Regions from separate parts of the Listeria farberi genome, predicted to be linked through region 4. Evidence: predicted binding sites of a transcription regulator. Region 4 holds the regulator's gene; each other region holds the start of a gene.
What was found. Region 4 encodes LexA, which represses DNA repair genes until DNA is damaged. Its sites were predicted from a motif close to CGAACATATGTTCG; they were not measured.

Region 1 (5,764 bases), on a different contig from region 4:
CTCGTTCTTTCTTAGACATTTTACTTAAGTCGTGTTGTTTTACTGCTTCTCGTTCATCTGCGGCAGAGGTTGCTGCGATAATGCCACGGATTTCTTTTCTAATTGTTTTTGGTGTGATGCCATGTTTTTCATTATATTCAATTTGAATTTTACGACGACGTTCTGTTTCACTAATCGAATTGCGCATGGAGTCCGTCATTTTGTCGGCGTACATAATTACACGACCGTTTTCATTACGAGCAGCACGCCCCATTGTTTGGATTAAAGACCGTTCTGAACGTAAGAAGCCTTCTTTGTCTGCGTCTAAAATTGCCACTAAGGAAACTTCTGGCAAATCGATTCCTTCACGAAGTAAGTTAATCCCAACAATAACATCGTATACCCCTAATCGAAGGTCACGAATAATTTCAATTCGCTCTAAAGTTTTTACCTCAGAATGTAAATATTGAACCTTTACTCCGGCTTCTTTTAGATAATTCGTCAAATCCTCAGACATTTTTTTCGTTAACGTGGTGATTAGAACACGTTCGTTTTTCTCAACTCGATCATTAATTTCATCCATTAAGTCGTCTATTTGACCTTGGATAGGGCGTATTTCGACGATTGGATCTAGTAGTCCAGTAGGTCGAATGATTTGTTCAATCACATCTGGATTTTTTTCTAATTCATATGGGCCCGGGGTTGCAGAGATAAACATAATCTGATTAATATGCTTTTCGAATTCTTCTAATCGAAGTGGACGGTTATCAAGTGCGCTTGGCAATCTAAAACCATGATCAACTAGCATTTGCTTTCTAGCTTGGTCCCCGTTGAACATGCCGCGGATTTGAGGCATCGTTACATGCGATTCATCAATAACCATTTGGAAATCATCTGGGAAATAATCTAGCAATGTATATGGAGTTACTCCCGCTGGACGCAGTGATAAATGTCTTGAATAGTTTTCAATGCCTGAACAATAACCCATTTCTTCCATCATTTCTAAATCATAATTGGTTCTCTGTTCAAGGCGTTGTGCTTCCAGTAATTTGTTCTCTGCTCTTAAGACTTTAAGGCGATCTTCAAGTTCTGCTTTTATATTAACAATAGCTTTTTTCATAATATCTGGTCTAGTAACAAAGTGAGATGCCGGGAAAATAGAAACATGCTCTCTGTCTCCAATGATTTCACCAGTAAGTGCGTCTACTTCTCTAATGCGCTCAATTTCATCCCCAAAAAATTCAATCCGCATACAGTGTTCATCCCTAGATGCTGGGAAAATTTCGACCACATCTCCGCGGACACGAAAACGACCGCGCTGGAAATCAATATCATTTCGGTCATATTGAATATCAACCAGCTTGCGTAACAATTGGTCTCGGCTGATCTCCATACCAACTCGAAGCGAAACTAACATTTCTCCGTATTCGACCGGTGAACCTAACCCATAAATACAAGATACACTTGCAATAATAATTACATCTCTGCGTTCAAAAAGAGCAGCTGTAGCGGAGTGACGAAGCTTATCTATTTCGTCATTGATACTAGCATCTTTTTCAATGTACGTATCACTCTGTGGTACATAAGCTTCTGGCTGGTAATAATCATAGTAACTAACAAAGTATTCCACCGCATTATTCGGGAAAAACTCTTTGAATTCACTATATAATTGTCCCGCTAGCGTCTTATTATGTGCCATAACAAGCGTTGGCTTATTTACTTCTTGAATTACATTAGATACGGTAAAAGTTTTCCCTGTACCGGTTGCCCCAAGTAAGGTTTGGTGTTTCAAGCCTTTTTTTAATCCCGCAACTAATTGTTCTATTGCTCTAGGTTGGTCTCCTTGTGGGCTATACTTAGAAACTAACTCAAATTTATCCTTCAACTCGGATTCCCCCATTCTTTATCGGTCCGATTCTGGCATCTAAAAGCTTTAACTGTAAAATATCCAGCAAAGCAAAAAGCGGATTTTTTCAGATCCGTTAATGTTTCTATTTTATCATAAATATTTTAATTAGCCTAGCAAAAACCGAACATATTTTCGCATTCGTTTGAAAATAAAAAACGCAACCTGTGGATTACGCTTTTCTTTATTTTATCACTTTTAGAGTATTCTACCTATCTATTTGCTTTTTAAAAGTCACTGCCGCTTTTCTTTAAACGTCGTAACATGTATGTGGCTACGACAAAACCAATTGTCATCGAAAAGGCGTCTATCGTAATTAACCAAAACGAACTTGTGTAACCTAATTTGGCAGAAGCGGCTATCAAAACTACCATAAGCACTAAGGCTACATAACGGTTATACGTGATGCGTGCAAAGAGAATAACGAGCAGACAAGGGAAAATAAGTGCCGATATAATTTGATCCATCTTACTCCCCTCCCTAATTTTTTACTCGTCACGTAATGCTTTTGTCGTTATTTCTGTAGTAAGTTGTGGTAATTCTGTCTTTTCAATACCTTTTTCAGCAAGCATATCTGGTAAAATTTCTTTTAAAAAGTATTTTACACTAGCCATTTCTCGGTATTCATAAATAGTCGCGAGTGCTTCACTATAAATTTCAACAAAAATGTTTTCTGGATTACCTTTTTGAATCTCGCCAAAGGACTCATATAACAAGTCTACTTTATCAGATATAGCGAGAATTTTCCCTTCTAACGTACTGTCTTTCCCTTCTTTTAACAAGTGTCGATAAATAGGCTGGAAAGTTGCTGGTATTTCACGGCTAATAAAATTTTTAGTCATACTTTCTTCCACTTCAGAGAGCATTTCTCTTAGTTCTGTCGTTGCGTATTTTACGGGTGTTTTAATATCGCCAATAAAAAGCTCTGAATAATCATGATTTAACGCTTTTTCATATAAAGCACGCCAATTCACTTCATTACCTGCATCTTCTTCTACAGCTCCAAAAAATTGTGCGATAGAAGTAACCTTGTAAGAGTGTTCTGCAACCGAATGCTCTTGATATTTAAATTTTCCCGGACAACGATAAATGTTCTCTAAATCCGATAAACTTTGGAAATATTGATGAATTCCCATATTATCACTCCATTCTTCGTTTTATTCTTCTCTTTTTTGTTTTTTATTGGCGGGATTAGTGTTTTCTATTTCTCGCATCATTAATGCTGCACAGTAACCAATTAGAGCAATCATTGCTGCGGAATAAGTTCTAAAATTATCTGTCGCAAAAATAAAAATAATGACTGAAAACAGAAGTGTCGTTAATATTCCCCAACTAAAAAGTTTTGTTCCTCGTGCTGTTCCTACTTTCATATGCGAATATATTCCTACATAACACACCAACTGAATAATAATAAATTGCGCAACCGACAAACCAATAACTGCCGCAAGATTACTATTCCAAATAACTGCTAAAATGGAAATAATAACCATGACAACTATTCCCGCAATGACGATAAATTTTTGTACTGGCGATAATTTGCTCAAAATGTTTCCTCCAAATTTTTATTTGTTAACTACTTTATCATAATCTCTCTTTATTTGGCATAAAAAACACCCATCATTCCTAAAAAGGGCTTCTGAGCGTTTGTCATTAGTGATGGTGCACGTGGCGAATTGCTTGAGTCAGTAATTCTAATACGTGATTATCATCTTGCATATAATAAATTGTAGTCCCTTCACGTCTTGATTTCACAAGCCTTAAATTTTTTAAAAAACGAAGCTGGTGTGAAACCGTTGTTTGATTAAAAGTTAGCGTTCGCGCAATTTCATTCACAGAGTATTCTCGCTCTTGAAGCAGATTTAAAATTTGAACACGTGTCGGATCAGAAAGCGCCTTGAAAATTTGCGTTACACTAAAAAGCGTCTCATCATCTAAAGTTTGTTTTGCGTTTTCCATCAGAATCACCTCATTTTCATATATGGTCATATATTCATATGATACTTAAATAGGAATGATTCCGCAAGTTTAACTACCTCTTCATTCAAAAATGATTAAATATGAGCAAAAAAGTAATTTTTCTCCTTCAGATGATACAATTTCTTTATTATAAAGAAAGGAGAATTGAAGAATAAATAAGGTTTTAAATATTGAGAAGTTATTTAAACCGCCTAACACACCAAAAAGTCCGATTAACCTGTGGAAAGGAAAATCGGACTTTTTTTATCTATTTAAATCTTCAATTTCCCCGCTCTTCAAGTAAACTATCCACTCGCAAACATTTGTTACATAATCACCAATACGTTCAATGTATTGAGAAACTAAAAGTAATTGTGATACATCTTCAATATGCTCTGGTTCTTCTTGCATAAAATGAATGCATTTTTGATAAACGATTTTATGCAGTTTATCTACTTCATTATCGCGCGCCGCTATTTCGCGAGCAGCTTCTTCGTCTTCCGAAAGATATGCTTTTAACACATCTTGTAGCATTAATTTTACAATTTCGCCCATTTCTGGAATTTCCGGAATCGGCTTTAAAACTTTACTTTCACCAATTAAAATAGCAGTTTTGGCAATACTTACTGCATGATCACCAATACGTTCTAAATCCGAACTTGTTTTGAGCACGGTAACAATCTTTCGTAAATCCATGCCGACTGGTTGTTGCAAAGCGATTAACTCAAAAGAGCGTTGTTCTAGTGAAAGCTCCATGTTATTAATTGCTTTATCTTCTGCGACTACTTGTTTAGCAAGTTCCGTATCGCGATGTACAAGCGACTTGACCGCTTTAAAAATTGCTTCATTCGCAAGCATTCCCATTTCCATTAGATGTTGGTGCAAGTCGTTTAACTGTTCCGTGAAAATTTTTCTGACTACCATATTAACACTCCTTTATCCAAATCTTCCTGAAATATAGTCTTCTGTTTCCTTTTCTGCTGGGTTAGTAAAAATACTCGTCGTATCCGCGAATTCCACGATACGGCCATTAAGGAAAAAGGCCGTTTCATCAGAGATTCGGGATGCTTGTTGCATATTATGCGTGACAATAACAATCGTATAGTCTTTCTTTAATTCTAAAATCAAATCTTCTACTTTCGCTGTCGAAATCGGATCTAGTGCAGAAGTTGGCTCATCCATCAAGATGACATCAGGTTTAACAGCTAAAACTCGTGCGATACAAAGCCGCTGCTGTTGCCCTCCTGACATCCCAATTGCTGAACGATCCAGCCTATCATGCACTTCTTCCCAAAGAGCCGCCTGACGCAAACTTCTTTCTACTATTTCATCAAGTACTTTTTTATCTTTTACACCGTGCATCCGTGGACCATAAGCTACGTTATCATAAATGGAAAATGGAAACGGATTAGCCTGTTGGAAAACCATACCCACTTTTTTTCGTAAGTTAACCATGTCAATTTTAGGATCTTGCACATTTTCGCCGCCAATATGGATTTCTCCGGTCGTTTTCACATTGGGAATTAAATCATTCATTCGGTTAAGCGTTCGCAGGAAAGTAGATTTCCCACACCCCGACGGACCAATTAGGGCAGTCACTTTATTCTTCTTAATATTTAAAGCAATTTTTTGCAGTGCTTGCTTGGAACCATAAAATAAATCTACATCTTTTGTTTCAATGATATACTCTACTTTTTCAGCAGTTTCGGTTGTCATAAAAAAGCTCCTTTCTAGCCAAAGTTACCAGAAATATAATCTTCGGTTTGTTTTTGTTGTGGATTCGTGAAAAGTTCGGATGTTCCTGAGAACTCCACGACTTCTCCTAGATAAAAGAAAGAAGTATAGTCAGAAACGCGAGCCGCTTGTTGCATATTATGCGTCACGATAATAATAGTATATTTATTTTTCAACTCATTAATTAAA
Region 2 (5,764 bases), on a different contig from region 4:
AATCCAGTTTGGCGCAATCATTCACGGCGTTGGCGGCACAACAGATGGTTGGCGCCACCCAGATATTAACCCAGCAGCAAGTACAGATTTAGATTTTTATAAAACACGTGCAAAAATTGCGGAACAAGGCCTATTTAGTTTTGTATTTATTGCTGATGGTCTTTTTATTTCTGAAAAATCTATTCCGCATTTTCTTAATCGTTTTGAGCCGATTACTATTTTATCCGCTTTAGCAGAGTCTACAGAAAATATCGGGCTGGTTGGAACATTTTCGACATCATTTACGGAACCATTCACGCTCGCAAGGCAACTTTCCTCATTAGATCATATTAGTGGTGGTCGAGCGGGCTGGAATTTAGTCACCTCTCCGCAAGAAGGCGCAGCACGAAATCATAGCAAGAAAAACCTCCCGACCCACAGTGACAGGTATACTATTGCGGCTGAACATTTAAGTGTAGTTCGTGGACTATGGAATTCATGGGAAGAAGATGCTTTTACCTATAACAAAGAAACCGGCGAATTTTTTAATCCAGAAAAATTACATCGTTTGAATCATCAAGGTGAGTATTTTCAAGTGGAAGGACCATTAAATATCGGCCGCTCCAAACAAGGAGAACCAGTCGTTTTCCAAGCGGGAGCATCTAGTACAGGTCGGGATTTTGCAGCCCAAAATGCGGAAGCTATTTTTACGCATTCAGATTCACTTGAAGAAGCTATTCAATTCTATCAAGACGTGAAAATCCGTGCTAAAAAAGCTGGCAGGAATGCAGCAGAAATCCGAATATTCCCAGGAATTAGCCCAATTGTAGCGGATACTTTAGAAGAAGCCGAGCAGAAATACACTGAATTTGCGAGTCTCATTCCGATTGAAAATGCCGTCACCTATCTCGCGCGTTACTTCGATGACTATGATTTAAGCCAATTTGAACTAGATGAACCTTTCCCTGACCTTGGCGACATCGGTAAAAATGCTTTTCAAAGTACGACAGATCGAATCAAAAAAGAAGCAAAAGAGCGAAACCTGACCCTGCGCCAAGTAGCGACCGAAGCTGCCACCCCGAAAACACCTTTTATAGGAACAAAAGAACAAGTAGCTGATTTAATCGAAATTTGGTTTCAAAATGAGGCGGCAGATGGATTTATCATCGCGTCTGACATCCCAGGTACTTTTGAAACATTTGTCAATCAAGTTATTCCGCTTTTACAAAGTCGGGGATTGTATCGAAACGAATATCCAGCCACAACCTTAAGAGGCAACCTAGGTCTGGAAATACCCAAAAATAAACAAGCCGTTAATATCAAATAATAGAAAGAAAACGGAGCGCCTTTAAGGATCTTCGTTTTTTTGTTACAATAAAAGAAAAAAGGAGCTAAACCATGCGCTTAGATAAATTATTGTCCCACACAGGTTTCGGGAGTCGCAAAGAAGTGAAACCACTACTTAAATCCGGGGCAGTTGTCGTAAATGGAACGATTCAAAAAAACAGTAAGACCCAAGTGAATCCAGACAAAGATCAAGTTACTGTTCACGGAACCCCCGTCGTTTACCAAGAATTCGTCTATTTTATGCTCCATAAACCCCAAAATGTCGTGAGTGCAACAGAAGATAATGTATCAGAAACAGTCATTGATTTGCTCGCCCAAGAAGATACGCTTACTGATCCGTTCCCAGTCGGTCGGTTAGACAAAGATACAGAAGGCTTGCTAATTATAACGAACGATGGCACGCTAGCTCACAATTTACTTTCACCTAAAAAGCATATAGATAAAACATACTATGCTAAAATTGATGGTGATGTTACAGTAGAGGATGTAGAAGCTTTCGCAGCTGGAATTGAACTTGACGATGGCTATACTTGCAAACCAGCACGCTTAGAAATTATCACTCCAAATGAAATAAAAGTAATTATCCAAGAAGGGAAATTCCATCAAGTAAAAAGAATGTTCGCTGCCCGCGGGAAAACAGTCAGCTATTTAAAACGAATTTCAATGGGGAACTTACAACTAGATGAATCTCTTGAACTCGGTGAATACCGCCCACTGACCGAAAATGAGCTTCTTATCCTTCAAAATAAATAACGATAAACGAAAATTTTCTTCCTAAAAGAAGTAGATTTTCGTTTTTTTAGTTTGCAAAAGAAAGCATTTACATATATAATAAACATGTGTTTGAAATTAAAACAAAAGTTTGGAGTGGAGGTGCATTATATCGTGGAGAATAATAAAGCGAAAATGAACGAAAAGGAAGAGATAATTTTCAATTCCATCCGTAAAAATCCTTACATTTCTCAACAAGAACTGGCTGATATACTTGATTTATCAAGACCGACAGTAGCGAACCTTATTTCTGGCCTTATTAAAAAAGGTCGTATTTTAGGAAAAGCCTATATTTTAAATGAAGCCAAACAAATCGTCTGTATAGGTGGAGCGAACGTCGATCGGAAGTTTTACATTAAAGACAAGGCCCAGCTAGCTACATCTAACCCGGTGCGCTCAACACAAAGTGCCGGTGGAGTTGCTAGGAATGTTGGTGAAAACCTTGGTCGCCTTGGAAAAGAAGTTATATTACTCACTGCTTGTGGAACAGACTCCGACTGGGAAGCTGTCAAAAATGCCAGTAATACATATATGAACTTAGATTATGTCACTGCATTTCCAAGCATCGCAACAGGTTCTTATACAGCTGTACTTGAAAACAATGGAGATTTGCTCGTTGCACTAGCGGACATGGATGCATACGATCACCTAACCCCAGATGTACTGGCGAAAAATGAAGGCTTGCTAAGTCAAGCGAGCGCCATTATTGCCGATTTAAATTGTCCAAAAGAAACATTAGAATACCTTGGAAGTTTTGCCGAAATTAATTCCATTCCATTAGTCTTAGTACCCGTTTCCTCACCTAAAATGTCTCATTTACCAGAACGATTGGATCACGTGACTTGGCTAATATGCAACCGAGATGAATCAGAAACTCACCTAGGAATGACCATTGAAAACGAGAAAGACTGGCGCTTAGCTGCACAAAAATGGCTAGATTTAGGCGTGAAAAATGTTATCGTTACAAATGGCAGTAAAGGTGCAGTTGCAGCAAACAACGTAGAAGGCATTATCTTTGAACCCGCTATTGTCATTGAAAACATTGTAGATGTGACAGGAGCAGGAGATGCATTTTGTTCTGCGGTAATTTATGCATGGTTAGAAGGAAAATCTTTACAAGAAATTTTAAAAGCAGGGAGCGTAAATGCTGCGCGAACACTCGAATCTGAATACACTGTTCGCCAAAATTTATCAACATCCCAACTACAAAAAGATCTGGAGGAATTCAAATGAAAAATTATCTATCATTATCTGAAGAAGTAAAACAAGCAAAAGCAGAAGGAAAAGCTATCGTAGCCCTAGAATCCACTATCATCTCTCATGGCATGCCTTACCCACAAAACGTTGAAATGGCGCGTGATGTAGAACAAATTATCCGTGATAACGGCGCAGTACCGGCAACAATCGCTTTAATCGACGGTAAAATTAAAATTGGTCTTTCTGATGAAGAATTAGAATTATTTGCTAAAAGCAGCAATGTAGCAAAAGTTTCTCGTCGTGATATTGGCTACCTTATTGCTACAAAACAACTAGGAGCAACAACAGTAGCTGCAACGATGATCTGTGCTGAATTAGCAGAAATCGGTATCTTTGTAACTGGTGGAATCGGCGGAGTTCACCGCGGTGCCGAAACAACAATGGACGTTTCCGCAGATTTAGAAGAGTTAGCGAAAACAAATGTAGCAGTAGTATGTGCTGGAGCGAAATCTATCTTAGACTTAAACTTAACAATGGAATACTTAGAAACAAAAGGCGTTCCAGTAATTGGTTACCAAACAGACGTACTTCCAGCATTCTACACTCGTTCAAGCGACGTAGAATTAACATTACGTGCAGATGCTCCAGAAGTTATCGCGGAGTCCCTTAAAGCAAAATGGGATCTAAAAATTGAAGGTGGCGCTGTAATCACAAACCCAATCCCAGAAGAATTTGCAATGGATGAAAAAGTAATTAACGATGTTATCCAAACTGCACTTAAAGAAGCAGAAGAAAACCACATCCATGGAAAAGACGTTACACCATTCCTTCTTGGAAAAGTAAAAGAACTAACAGACGGTAAGAGCTTAGAAGCAAATATCGAACTTGTTAAACACAATGCACTAATCGGTACTCAAATAGCCGTAGCTTACCAAAATATCTAATAATCAAAAGAGCTGTCGCCTTTAAGTGGTGGCAGCTTTTTTATGTTAAAATAAATTTAAAAATAGAGGAGGAATATAAATGATTGCTGTAAGCGCTTGTTTAGCCGGAATTGCCTGTAGATATGACGGAAAAGATAAAGAAATTACTAAAATGAAACAAATGGTTGAAAATGGAGAAGCGATTCCTTTCTGCCCTGAAGTTGCAGGTGGTTTGGAAACACCAAGAAATCCAGCTGAAATAGTAGGCGGAGATGGTAAAGACATCTGGCTAGGTCGCGCTAAAGTAATGGATAATCAAGGATTAGATGTAACAGAAGAATATAAAAACGGAGCGAGTTTAACTTTGGCTAAAATGAAAGAACTCGGTATTACTCAAATAATTATGAAGGAAAAAAGTCCTTCTTGTGGAAGCTGTGCTATTTACGACGGCACCTTCTCTGGAAAAATAAAAGATGGTACCGGCGTAGCAGCAGCTCTTTTCCAAATGAATGGAATCAAAATCATCTCAGAATTTACAATTTAAAGTGCAAGCGAACCCATTGGATCCCAAGGTTTTAGTGCAATTGGCTCATTACTAAATGCTTCAATCAATTCTTTAGATAAATATTTTTTATGGACCACCACTTGGAATGTGAATTCATCCATCCAATCATCACTAGCAACAAAATATCCATTGTTGCCGATCTTTTCTCCCCAACTATTTTCCACTTTCCAACGATTAACTTCATTATTAACAATGTTAACCCCAGTTAGAACCATCGCGTGAGTGAGCATACTATGTTTATAATCAAGGCGTTCCGCTTTCGTCATAGCTGTTTTAAATCCAAAAGCCTGATTTAATAAGAAAATATCAGTATCCATAATTCCAGTAGTTCGTTCTGAAAGCTGACCTACATCACAACCGAACCACACAGTTTCACCGTCTTTGATTTGATCTGCGGCGGCTTTTTTTAATACATCCATTTCCACATTCAAATACTTAATAGGCGTCCCATTTACAATATTTCCTAAATAATCGACTGTAAATGCTTGATTAAAAGGTTTATCTTTAGTTGGCGCATTGATAAGCGGGATATAATCGTTCAAATCCATATCTACATAACGTTTATAAAATTCTTTAGGCGTAATTTGTAAGTCTTGTTTAAATTCATTGTCTTTATTTCGATATTCAAAATCAAACACTTTCGGCGGTTCACCTAAAGTCATAACTAAAAGCTGGTAAACTTCAGCAAGCATTTCTTCCTTCAACCCAGCTGTATCTTCCTGCTCTCTAACAGCTTTTCTCAAAATAACTGCATCCGTGCGAAGTCTTTCGTTTAATAGATGATTTAAATCCGCAGACTTACTACTTTGATAAGTTTCAGGCATAGCAGATTTCGGAACAACCCCATATTTTTCAATAATCGAAACAAGCATATCCCACTGACCGCCATCTTGTTGAGGTGTATCAAGCAACCATGAAACTAATCGGCTATCCTCATCTTCACTCGCTGTTTCAATAATATTCTCTATAAAATAATTAGCTT
Region 3 (5,764 bases), on a different contig from region 4:
CCGCTTTATCGGTACTTGTTTTTAATCTTTTTAGCTTCACTTCATCGGTTAATAATTCACTAAGCGCTTGGAGCATTTTGATGTGGAAATTTGTATCTACACCACCAATTGCGATAACAAGACTTACATCGTCATTGGTTGGATGCCCAAATTTTATTGGTGTTTTCAAACGAACAAGTGACATACATTGTTTTTTCACCCCGTGTTCGGGTCGTGCATGTGGGATTGCAATATGTGGTGCTAGGACTATATAGGGACCTAATTTTTCATAACCAGCTACCATCGCATCTACATAACTAGATAAAGCGCTTTCAGTTTTTACCAAGAGGTTTCCAGCAGCTCTGATAGCATCTACCGGACTTTCCACCTCCACATCCAATTCAATTTGTTCTAAAGTAATTGGTAACAATACGACTTCCTCCTTTTCTATATGATATGTTTTTTAGTTCTACCTTCTAATTCAGCCAAATATTGATACCTATCTCCGCGAGCGACCATATCTACCACTTCCACTGGAGTATTGCCTTTCATATAGGAAGTACGTCGAACATGAAGCACCGCAGAATCTTCAGGAACTGCGAGCAAGGCAGATTCAATCGGCGTGGATAATCTTGCTGTAATAATTTCATCTGCATGTACTAAACTAATATGATAAATTTCTTCCAAATCATGGTAAAGGGAATCTGATTTCAAACCATTTTCGAGTAAACCAGGAACATATTTGGCGCGTAAATAATTAATCATAATCGCAACAGGTTCACCATCAATTTCTCTCACGCGTCTAATACAAGTTACTTCTTCATTCTTACCTAATTGGAGTGCTGTACGAATTTTTTTTGATGGGATTGCTGCAGAAATTTCTACACTGATAGTCTTAGATTCCTTATGTTGTAATTTCATTTCCTCTGACCAACTAAAAATCCGTCCAAGTCCTTGTGTAGTCTTTGTTTGACTCACAAACGTTCCTTTGCCTTGTTGTTTGCTTACAATTCCCTCATTTACCAGCTCTTCTATCGCTTTTCGAACTGTCATCCTGCTAACATGATACATCTTTTCAATTTCTGTTTCTGTCAAAAGTAAATCTCCAACCGACATATCTTGTTCAATTTTCTCTTGTAGTTGATTTTTCAGTTGCATATAAAGTGGTGTAGAAGATGATTTATTTAATTTTTTCATATTAATTTCATTCCTCCCGAAAAGTTATCTTTTGATTCATTATAACATTTGCAATAATATAATCAAGAAACATTATAACCTTTCGTCGTTTTCAGTGTATAACATCATAACGAATTAGTCAAGATTTTTTTAAAGGTTATAATCTATATGTATAAAAAAAGAAAAGGTTGGATGTCCTTTTCTTTTTTAAAGTCCTTCTAAACGTAAATTCTCAAAATAAACGGGTTTTAAATTGGTTACGGTAAGTCCAATCAAGCGAATGCTATCTTGTCCTTTATAACTCTCTCTTAGAAGTAACGCCGCCGCTTGATAAATTTGGCTTGCATCATTGGTATATTCGTTTAAAGTAAGTCGTTTAGTAATGGTTGTAAAGTCACTGTAGCGTAGTTTTAGTACTACCGTCTTGCCATGTTTTTGTAATTTGATGAGCCGTTCTTCTACTTTTTTGGCGAATTGCATGAGGCTTTGTTCGAGAATTCGGCTATCTAAGACATTAAATTCAAAAGTGGTTTCTTTGCCAACAGATTTGCGATCACGATGCGGGTTCACAATGTTGTTTGAACGGCCACGAACATGTCGATATAATTGATAGCCGTGTTTGTGTAATTCACGAATAAGGTCCCACTCGCTCCACTTCTTCAAATCCGCTCCCGTTTCAATTCCCAAACGGTGCAATTTTTCTGCGGTTACTTTTCCTACCCCATAAAATTTAGTGACTGGTATTTGTTCTAAAAAGGCTTCTGCTTCTTCGGGCGTAACTACTGTAATACCAGCAGGTTTTTTAAAATCAGAAGCGATTTTTGCGATAAATTTATTAAATGAAACACCGGCAGAAGCGGTTAGACCAAGCTCATGATAAATCGTCTGCTGGATCTCGCGTGCAACCATTGTGGCGGATTTCATTCCTTTTTTATTTTCAGTTACATCCAAATAAGCTTCATCTAAGGAGAGTGGTTCGATAATATCCGTATATCTGGAAAAGATTTCGCGGATTTGATTAGAAACCTCTACATAATGAGCCATATTGCCGTGAATAAAAATGCCATTCGGACAAAGTTTAGCAGCTTGCCTGGTGGGCATAGCCGAATGCACACCAAATTTGCGTGCTTCATAAGAACAAGTCGCAACAACTCCACGTTTATTAGGGTCCCCGCCAATAATAAGCGGCTTCCCTCGGAACTCAGGATGGTCGCGTTGTTCTACAGATGCATAAAAAGCGTCCATATCAATATGAATAATTTTTCTACTCGTATCCATAACTGCATCTCCCTTGAAACGAACAAGCGTTCTTATTCAATTATAAAGGTTAACCTCATTAATTACAAGAAAAAAACACCCTATTTTCATAAGGTATTTTCTTCCGTTTTATTTCTTTAAAAATGCCCCTTTGCCGAAAAATTCGATAACTTGTGGCATTATTTGATAAAGACGAGTCGCAATATTCATTACAAAAGGTAAATTGATTTCGCGTCGTTTAGTCCCCATAATTTGTACGGTTTTTCGTGCTACTTTTTCTGGTTGTAAAACTAATTTTCCAACTGTCTCTAAATAGTTACCTGATTTATCTGCTACATCGAAAAAATTCGTTGCAATAGGTCCAGGATTTATCGTTGTAACTTTGATTTTATCAGGGCTTAGTTCTAAACGAAGCGCATTAGAGAAACCTAGTACTGCATATTTTGTTGCTGAGTAAACAGTTGATTTTGGTGTGGCAATTTTGGCAGCTTGAGAAGCGATGTTAATAATGTGACCAGACTTACGTGCTTGCATTTGCGGTAAAATAAGTTGCGTTAATTGAATTAAACCAAGGACATTCGTATCGAACATTTTTTCAATAGTTTCAAATGGAATATCAACCGCGTTTTCAAACAAACCAAAACCTGCACAGTTGACTAATACATCGATTTGATAAGCTGCATTTATTTCAGTACTTACTTGTTTTACTTGCTCAAAGTCTGTCATATCTAGTGTAAAATAAACAGCTTCTACTGAAAAATTACTACTTATTTCTTTCTGTAACGCAATTAGTTTTTCTGTACTTCTTGCAGTGATAATAACATTCGCACCTGATGCGGCCACTTGTCTGGTAATTTCCGCACCAAGGCCGTTAGAAGCTCCAGTGATTAATACTGTTTTATTTTTCAAAAAAGGGTTCATTTTATCACTCTCCAATTGGGAAAACAGCTAAGTCATACGCTATTTCAGTATTTTCAAAAACAGATTGTGCTTCCATTAATAATTCTCTGCTTGCTTCGCGGTCATATCTCGAGCTGATGTGGGTTAAAATTAATTTTTTGACGTTGGCTTTTTTTGCAAGAGTCGCTGCTTGTATGGTGGTTGAATGCATATATTCTCCTGCTAACTTTTCTTTACCACCTTCAAACGTGGCTTCGTGTACTAGAACATCAGCATTTAGCGCTAATCCAAGTTCACTTGCTGTTGCTTTAGTATCCCCGAAAATACTAATGATTTTCCCCTTTTGTGGCTCATCAATGTAGTCTTTTCCATCAATTACACGTCCGTCAGTTAATGTGACTGATTCTCCATTTTTCAGTTTTTGAAAAATAGGACCTGGTTCGACGCCATCATCTATTAATTTATCCGCATTGAGCGCACCCTGTTTATCCTTTTCGGTGATACGGTAACCAAAACTACGTAATCCGTGATCTAATTCATCGACTGTAATAGAGAACATCTTGTCTTCAAAAATTAAACCTGGTTCAATTTCATTAAAAATGATTTTATATGTTAGCCTAGTCCCGCTTATTCTTAAAGAAGTTTCCACATATTCGGCAATTCCAGTTGGCCCATAGATGGTTAAATCTGACTCGCCACCTTGAAAAGAACGACTACTTAATAAGCCCGGTAAGCCAAAAATATGATCGCCATGCAAATGAGTAATAAAGATTTTTTCTAGCTTACTTAGTTTAATTTGGCTTCGCATGATTTGGTGTTGAGTTGCTTCCCCGCAGTCAAAAAGCCAAATTGTATTTCGTTCATTTAACATTGAAAGTGCGATGGATGTGACATTACGGCCTCGTGACGGTATGCCTGCTCCAGTTCCTAAAAAAACAAGTTCCATTTTTGTTCCATTCCCTTCCCAGTTCGTGTCTTATTTTATCATATTCTTAAACGAACAGGAAATAAACATTTTTACATTAAAAACCCTTATAATTCAGAAATAACTGTCAAATTAAAAAAATATTCGAACCAAACAGTTGCACAAATGCTTCTTTATGGATAAAATAGTATGGACTAATGAGGAAAATTAATAGCTCATTTAATAAGGCCTTTTTTTGTGGGGTTCTTTTCAAACTAAGAAATCTTTTTCTTAGCAGTTAATTTTTGCCATTAAGAGAATAAGAAAGAGGGTAAATGACGTATGACAGATGAGTTAGAACAAAAAGCACTGATTACTATTTTTGGCGGTACGGGAGATTTGGCAAATCGCAAACTTTACCCTTCGCTATATCATTTATACAGTAAGGGGTCTCTTGGCGACAATTTTGCTGTAATTGGAACGGCTCGTCGTGAATGGAGTAATGATTTCTTCCGTGATAAAGTAAAAGAGTCTATCAAAGACATTGACGGTTCTGAAAAAGACGCGGATGCATTTGCTTCTCACTTCTACTATCAATCTCATGATGTGACAAATAAAGAATCTTATGTAACATTAAAAGATTTATCTGATGAATTAGATGCTAAATATGAATTGGGTGGTAATCGCCTGTTCTATCTTGCAATGGCTCCGAATTTCTTTGGAACAATTGCAAGTCGCATTAAATCAGAAGGCTTTGTAGACACAGATGGTTTTCATCGTTTAATTATTGAAAAACCATTTGGGCATGATTTAGCTAGCGCGGAAGAACTTAATAATTCGCTTCGACAAGCATTTAAAGAAGATGAAATTTATCGTATCGACCATTATTTAGGCAAAGAAATGATCCAAAATATTTCGGTTATTCGTTTTGCCAATTCAATTATTGAATCGCTTTGGAATAATCGTTATATTGATAATATCCAAGTCACTTTAACAGAAGTACTTGGCGTTGAGGACCGTGGACGTTATTATGATGAAAGCGGAGCACTTCGAGACATGGTTCAAAACCATATCTTACAAATAGTATCCTTACTTGCGATGGAACCTCCAATTAATTTAACGACACGCGAGATTCGTCATGAAAAAGTTCGCGCGCTTCGTTCGTTACGCGTTTTTGAAGGTAAAGAAGTGCATCAAAACTTTATTCGTGGTCAGTACGGTCCTGGTGAAGTAGGCGGCAAAGAACTAAAAGGCTACCGTCAAGAAGATAATGTGGATCCCCATTCCAATACGGAAACATTTGTTGCAGCCAAACTTGAAATCGATAATTTCCGCTGGGCTGGCGTACCATTTTACATTCGTACCGGTAAACGTCTTGCAAAGAAAACAACGCAAATTGCGATTCAATTTAAAGATGTCCCGCTAAACTTATTTGGCCAACAACAATCGCTTGGTGGTAATGTGCTTGTTATTCATATCCAACCAGATGAAGGTATTACACTGCATTTGAATGTAAAAGAACCTGGTCAAGGTATGGTAACAATGCCA
Region 4 (5,764 bases):
GGTCCGAGCACTGAATTTTGATGAGAAAAAAGTATTTCCGTTTATTATCGCAAGTGGATTTATTGCAGATACGACATCTTTACCTCTTGTGGTTAGTAATTTAGTCAATATAGTTTCGGCTGATTTTTTTGGAATTAGTTTTTCGCAATACGCACTTATCATGTGGATTCCCACTGTTTTTTCTTTAGTTGCTAGCATCATTATTTTATATATCTATTTCCGAAAAGCATTACCTAGAAAGTATGATGCGAGAGCAATTCGAGAACCGGTTTCAGCGCTTAAAGATAAAAAGATGTTTCGCATTTCGTGGGGAATCCTTCTCATTCTTGTGGTAGGCTATTTTTTGAGTAGTTTTTTAGAGATACCAGTGTCATTTATTGCCTTACTAGTTGCTTTTATTTTTTTATTTGTTGGAGCAAAAAGTCACTCAGTTTCAACAAAAGCCATTTTAAAAGGAGCGCCTTGGAATATTGTATTTTTCTCCATTGGTATGTATGTAGTTGTGTATGGTTTGCAAAATGTTGGAATAACCAAACTGTTATCAGAAGCTATTATTTATGTTGCGGATTTTGGCTTATTTGCTGGGACAATTGGAATGGGTTTTATAGCTGCGATACTATCATCTGTCATGAATAATTTGCCTACTGTTATGATAAATGCACTTGCAATCGATCATACTTCATTTACTGGGGTGATGAAAGAGGCATTGGTTTATGCTAATGTTATAGGCTCAGATTTAGGTCCTAAAATAACGCCGATTGGCTCGCTCGCTACTTTACTTTGGTTACATGTGTTAGCACAGAAAGGTATCAAGATAAGTTGGGGCTCTTACTTCAAAATTGGCATTGTAATTACTATTCCTGTTTTGTTCATTACGCTCGTAGGATTGTACTTATCACTACTTATTTGGAACTGAAAAACCCCCGTACACTTTTAATTAAGCGTACGGGGGTTTTGTTATGCCTTATAAAGCACATGAGGTTTTAGTGGATCGCCATTTGCTAAAGCAGGATGTTCGAAATTAGCTACTTTTGTCAAATGGATTTTTTTCATAACTTGTTCGGAAGCTTTATTGCAGGTTGCGGTAAAGCTGTAAATTTCGTTGATAGCACTGATACCCTTAGCAAACGATAATGCACCTAATGCGGCTTCAGTAGCATATCCTTGGTTCCACGCACTACGCTTTAATCGCCAACCAATTTCGGTGCAAGGGGTAAATTCTGCTTTGAATGTCGCTTCATGAAACCCGGTAAATCCGATAAATTCACTAGTAGTTTTAACTTCGATGGCAAAAAGACCATATCCTAGGGAATTTAGTTCTTCTTGATTTCTATCAAGTAGTGCATTACTTTCTTTTTGAGTTAATGTGGCTGGGAAGAATTTCATTACTTTTTTATCTGCGTTCATTTGGCTAAAAGGAAGATAATCACTTACTAAATAATCTCTTGCGATAAGCCTTACTGTTTCAAAATAAATCATCTTAAAAACCACCTGTTTACCAAATAAAATTAGCGAATATCTCTATAAAGTCCGATTACTTTTCCAAGAATAGTAACGTTATTTAAAAGAATAGGTTCTAAAGCGTCGTTTTCGGGTTGTAGTCTGAAATGATTAGCTTCTTTATAGAAACGTTTGCATGTAGCTTCATTTTCATCCGTCATGGCTACGACGATTTCTCCATTGATTGCGGAACTTTGCTGTCTAACGATTACTTTATCGCCATCAAGAATTCCAGCATTTATCATGCTCTCACCGTCAATTTCTAACATGAATACATTCGTTTCGCCAGCTGCCATGTATTCTGGCAAGGGGAAATATTCATCGATGTTCTCAATTGCTGTGATAGGCATTCCGGCTGTTACCTTTCCTATGATAGGAATATTTACAACATTTGGTGTTTCTGCTTCGTCTTCTAAAGATAATATTTCAATCGCACGAGGCTTGGTTGGGTCACGTCTAATTAAGCCTTTACCTTCAAGGCGAGCAAGATGCCCATGAACTGTAGAGCTAGAAGCAAGGCCGACTGCTTCCCCAATTTCGCGTACAGAGGGTGGATAACCTTTTTCTTTTACTTCTGATTTAATAAATTCATATATATCTTGTTGGCGTTTAGATATTTTCATGGTTTCACCTCATTAAGTTAATGGTTATTTTATAAATCAAGTATAGCAAAAGAAAAACCAATATGCAAACAAAGGTTCGTTTTTTTATTGACATAAGCGAACGGTTGTTCTATAATATAGAAAAGCGAACATATATTCTTTTTTGGAGGGGTTTTTAATGACATTAAAATTAATTTGGGATAAATTTTATGTTTCTATTATATTTGTATTAACTTGTATAGTTTTAGGTATTATTTTAATGTGTACTGTTATTGGAAGTGGTAGTGAGTATTCAGAAGTGGATGTAAATGAAGGGGATTCCGTTTGGGCACTTGCTGACCAATATGCAGCGAAAAGCGACATGCCTAAAGCTGATTTTGTATCATGGGTCGAAAAAGAAAACAATCTAACCGATGGGCATGTGAAAGCTGGGGATTCCGTAGTTATACCAGTACACGAAACAAAGTTACAAAAAAGTGATAGCACTATTCAATTAGCAAACCAGTAGAAACGATTTTTATATCGTTTATGATATAATAAAGGAAGTAGTGATTATACTACTTCCTTATTTTATTATAATGCAGAAAAGGGTGAATTTTTTAATGCTAGAAAAAGCTAAAATAGATAGAATTAATGAGCTTTCTAAAAAGAAAAAAGCTGGAACACTAACGACCGAGGAAAAAAAGGAACAAGAAAAATTAAGAAAAGAATATATTAAATCATTTCGTACACATATGAAAGGTACAATTGAAAATACAACGATTATCGACCCTAAAGGAAATGATGTAACACCGCATAAAATAAAACAAATGAGAAAGAATAAGAAGTAATAGTTAGCACCAAATGAACATTTTCGCGCAAATGAACAAAAATACCAATCAATTAAGCAATTTAAAGCAATTATTAGTTGTATTAATTGCTCTTTAGGCTTATTATTAAAAGTAGTTAAAATTATATTGAAGAGAGAGGATGTTTCATTTGTTCGATAACACAGATAGTTTAGCAGTTAATACAATTCGTACATTATCAATGGATGCAATTCAAAAAGCAAATTCTGGTCACCCAGGTTTACCAATGGGAGCAGCGCCAATGGCCTATGCTCTTTGGTCTCGCGTATTAAACACAAACCCTAAAAATTCCCATTGGTTTAACCGGGATCGCTTTGTACTTTCTGCTGGACACGGCTCAATGCTTTTATATAGTTTATTACATTTAAGTGGTTTCAAATTAGAAATTGAAGACCTTAAAAATTTCCGTCAATGGGAAAGTAAAACTCCGGGTCATCCAGAATATCGTTATACTGACGGTGTAGATGCAACTACTGGTCCACTTGGTCAAGGTATTGCGATGGCTGTTGGTATGGCTATGGCAGAAAGACATTTAGAAGCAAAATATAATAAAGATGGTTTCCCAGTCGTGGATCACTATACTTATGCGCTATGCGGAGATGGAGATTTAATGGAAGGTGTTGCATCTGAGGCGGCTTCCTATGCAGGTCATCAACAACTTGGAAGACTAGTTGTTTTATATGATTCCAATGATATTTCTCTAGATGGTGATTTAGACAAATCATTCTCTGAAAATGTAAAACAACGCTTTGAAGCTTATGGCTGGGAGCACTTATTAGTTAAAGATGGTAATGATACAGCAGAAATTCTAGCTGCTATTGAAAAGGCAAAACAAAATACTTCACAACCTACAATGATTGAAGTGAAAACTGTTATTGGTTTTGGTGCTCCAAATGCAGGTACAAGTAAAGTTCACGGTGCTCCACTTGGTGATGAAGGTATTTTAGAAGCGAAAAAAGCATATGGCTGGAATTATGAAGAAAAATTCTTTGTTCCTGAAGAGGTTACTGCTCGCTTCAAAGAAACTATTGGCGAACGTGGCGAAAAAGCTGAAACTGCTTGGAATGAATTATTTGCTTCTTACAAAGCGAAATACCCTGAGCTTGCTGAGCAATTAGAAGATAGCTTAAATAACAAGTTACCAGCTGATTGGGATGCGGATCTTCCAGTTTATGACGATTCTAAAGCACTTGCTAGTCGTGCTTCAAGCGGAGAAGTTATTAATGCATTAGCTGGAAAAATTCCTACTATTTTTGGTGGCTCGGCTGACCTTGCTGGTTCTAATAATACAACAATCAAAACAGACGGTGAATTCACTAAAAAAACTCCTGCAGAACGAAATATCTGGTTTGGAGTTCGTGAATTTGCAATGGGTGCAGCGTTAAATGGTATGGCTCTCCACGGCGGACTACAAGTATACGGAGGTACATTCTTTGTATTCTCTGACTATGTACGTGCTGCGATTCGTTTATCTGCCATTCAACATTTACCAGTAACTTACGTAATGACACATGATAGTATTGCAGTAGGGGAAGATGGCCCAACACATGAGCCGATTGAACAACTTGCAAGTTTACGCGCTATGCCGGGTCTTTCTGTCATCCGTCCTGCTGATGGGAATGAAGTAGTAGAAGCTTGGAAACTAGCGATTACTTCTACAGATACTCCACATGTACTTGTCCTTACACGTCAAGGATTACCTACGTTACCAAATTCTGCTAAGTTATCTGCAGAAGGTGTAAAAAAAGGTGCTTATGTTATTTCACCGGCTAAAGCTGATGTACCAGAGGCGATTATTCTAGCAAGTGGTTCGGAAGTTAACTTAGCTGTTGAAGCTCAAAAAGAACTTCAAGCTCAAGGAAAAGATGTATCTGTTGTCAGTGTGCCATCATTTGACCTATTTGAACAACAATCAGCTGAATACAAAGAAAGTGTCTTACCAAATGCTGTTAGAAAACGTGTAGCAGTCGAGATGGGTGCTAGCTTTGGATGGGAACGCTATGTTGGTTTAGATGGTAAAGTAATAGGAATTGACAAGTTTGGTGCTTCTGCTCCAGGCGAAACAGTTATTAAGAATTACGGCTTTACTGTTGAAAACGTAGTTAATACAGTAAAATCACTTTAATTAAACAATCAGACCGTTGCTAGTTTTTCTAGAGCGGTCTGTTTTTTTATGCTTTTTTTAGATTGCGCCGTGGTACCATTAATGGTATAATTACGAGGTTGTTTGCAGCTTTTATTGATAAATTGATCTAGATGATAAGTTTTCTTGAAAAGTATTGTCTGTTTAATATAAATCAAGTACAATAAAAGAGGATTTTGTTTCAAGGAGGAGAAAAGAGACTATGTGGATTTACATTCTTGTCGGCATTATTTGTTTACTAGCTGGACTTGCGGGAGGATTCTTTATTGCAAGACGTTATATGATGAGCTATTTAAAAAACAATCCGCCAATTAACGAACAAATGTTACAAATGATGATGGCGCAAATGGGTCAAAAACCATCCCAAAAGAAAATCAATCAAATGATGAGCGCGATGAACAAACAGCAAGAAAAAGAAAAACCAAAAAAAGCAAAGAAATAATATTTTAACAAAGTAAAACCCTTCTATAAAACTAGAAGGGTTTTTTGATTACTTTTTAGTTGCTGAAATAATTAACATCATTGGGCGACGATATTCATCTTGCATTTCTGGTAAATTTTTAAGTTCTGGAGCTGGTTCTGGTTCGATAACACTTTTAAGATCAAAATTATTTTGAAGGAGCGTCTGGATATAAGTCGTAAGGGTGCGATGGTATTTTTTTACATCTTCA

Region 1: uvrB (excinuclease ABC subunit UvrB) is a predicted target of LexA. The motif match lies at 2,010-2,023, and genes of this name have one in related genera.
Region 2: HCB38_RS14610 (carbohydrate kinase) is a predicted target of LexA. The motif match lies at 2,178-2,191, and genes of this name have one in related genera.
Region 3: dinB (DNA polymerase IV) is a predicted target of LexA. The motif match lies at 2,453-2,466, and genes of this name have one in related genera.

The regions. Positions count from the first base shown of each region.
Region 1 covers NZ_JAARZL010000005.1:92,842-98,605, reverse strand. Annotated here, with positions in the region: gene uvrB (excinuclease ABC subunit UvrB) at 1-1,864, opposite strand, end outside; gene HCB38_RS12610 (CsbA family protein) at 2,113-2,352, opposite strand; gene HCB38_RS12605 (HD domain-containing protein) at 2,374-3,021, opposite strand; gene HCB38_RS12600 (hypothetical protein) at 3,043-3,429, opposite strand; gene HCB38_RS12595 (ArsR/SmtB family transcription factor) at 3,536-3,841, opposite strand; gene phoU (phosphate signaling complex protein PhoU) at 4,106-4,765, opposite strand; gene pstB (phosphate ABC transporter ATP-binding protein PstB) at 4,778-5,557, opposite strand; gene pstB (phosphate ABC transporter ATP-binding protein PstB) at 5,572-5,764, opposite strand, start outside.
Region 2 covers NZ_JAARZL010000008.1:15,254-21,017, reverse strand. Annotated here, with positions in the region: gene HCB38_RS14620 (LLM class flavin-dependent oxidoreductase) at 1-1,306, shown strand, start outside; gene HCB38_RS14615 (pseudouridine synthase) at 1,378-2,079, shown strand; gene HCB38_RS14610 (carbohydrate kinase) at 2,212-3,330, shown strand; gene HCB38_RS14605 (pseudouridine-5'-phosphate glycosidase) at 3,327-4,238, shown strand; gene HCB38_RS14600 (2-thiouracil desulfurase family protein) at 4,318-4,761, shown strand; gene pepC (aminopeptidase C) at 4,758-5,764, opposite strand, start outside.
Region 3 covers NZ_JAARZL010000002.1:158,979-164,742, reverse strand. Annotated here, with positions in the region: gene HCB38_RS08395 (PTS sugar transporter subunit IIA) at 1-409, opposite strand, end outside; gene HCB38_RS08390 (GntR family transcriptional regulator) at 427-1,176, opposite strand; gene dinB (DNA polymerase IV) at 1,363-2,433, opposite strand; gene HCB38_RS08380 (SDR family NAD(P)-dependent oxidoreductase) at 2,542-3,333, opposite strand; gene rnz (ribonuclease Z) at 3,338-4,258, opposite strand; gene zwf (glucose-6-phosphate dehydrogenase) at 4,559-5,764, shown strand, end outside.
Region 4 covers NZ_JAARZL010000001.1:1,075,966-1,081,729, forward strand. Annotated here, with positions in the region: gene HCB38_RS05395 (arsenic transporter) at 1-916, shown strand, start outside; gene HCB38_RS05400 (GNAT family N-acetyltransferase) at 958-1,479, opposite strand; gene lexA (transcriptional repressor LexA) at 1,509-2,123, opposite strand; gene yneA (cell division suppressor protein YneA) at 2,281-2,610, shown strand; gene HCB38_RS05415 (DUF896 domain-containing protein) at 2,705-2,932, shown strand; gene tkt (transketolase) at 3,081-5,075, shown strand; gene HCB38_RS05425 (YneF family protein) at 5,296-5,535, shown strand; gene HCB38_RS05430 (class I SAM-dependent methyltransferase) at 5,584-5,764, opposite strand, start outside.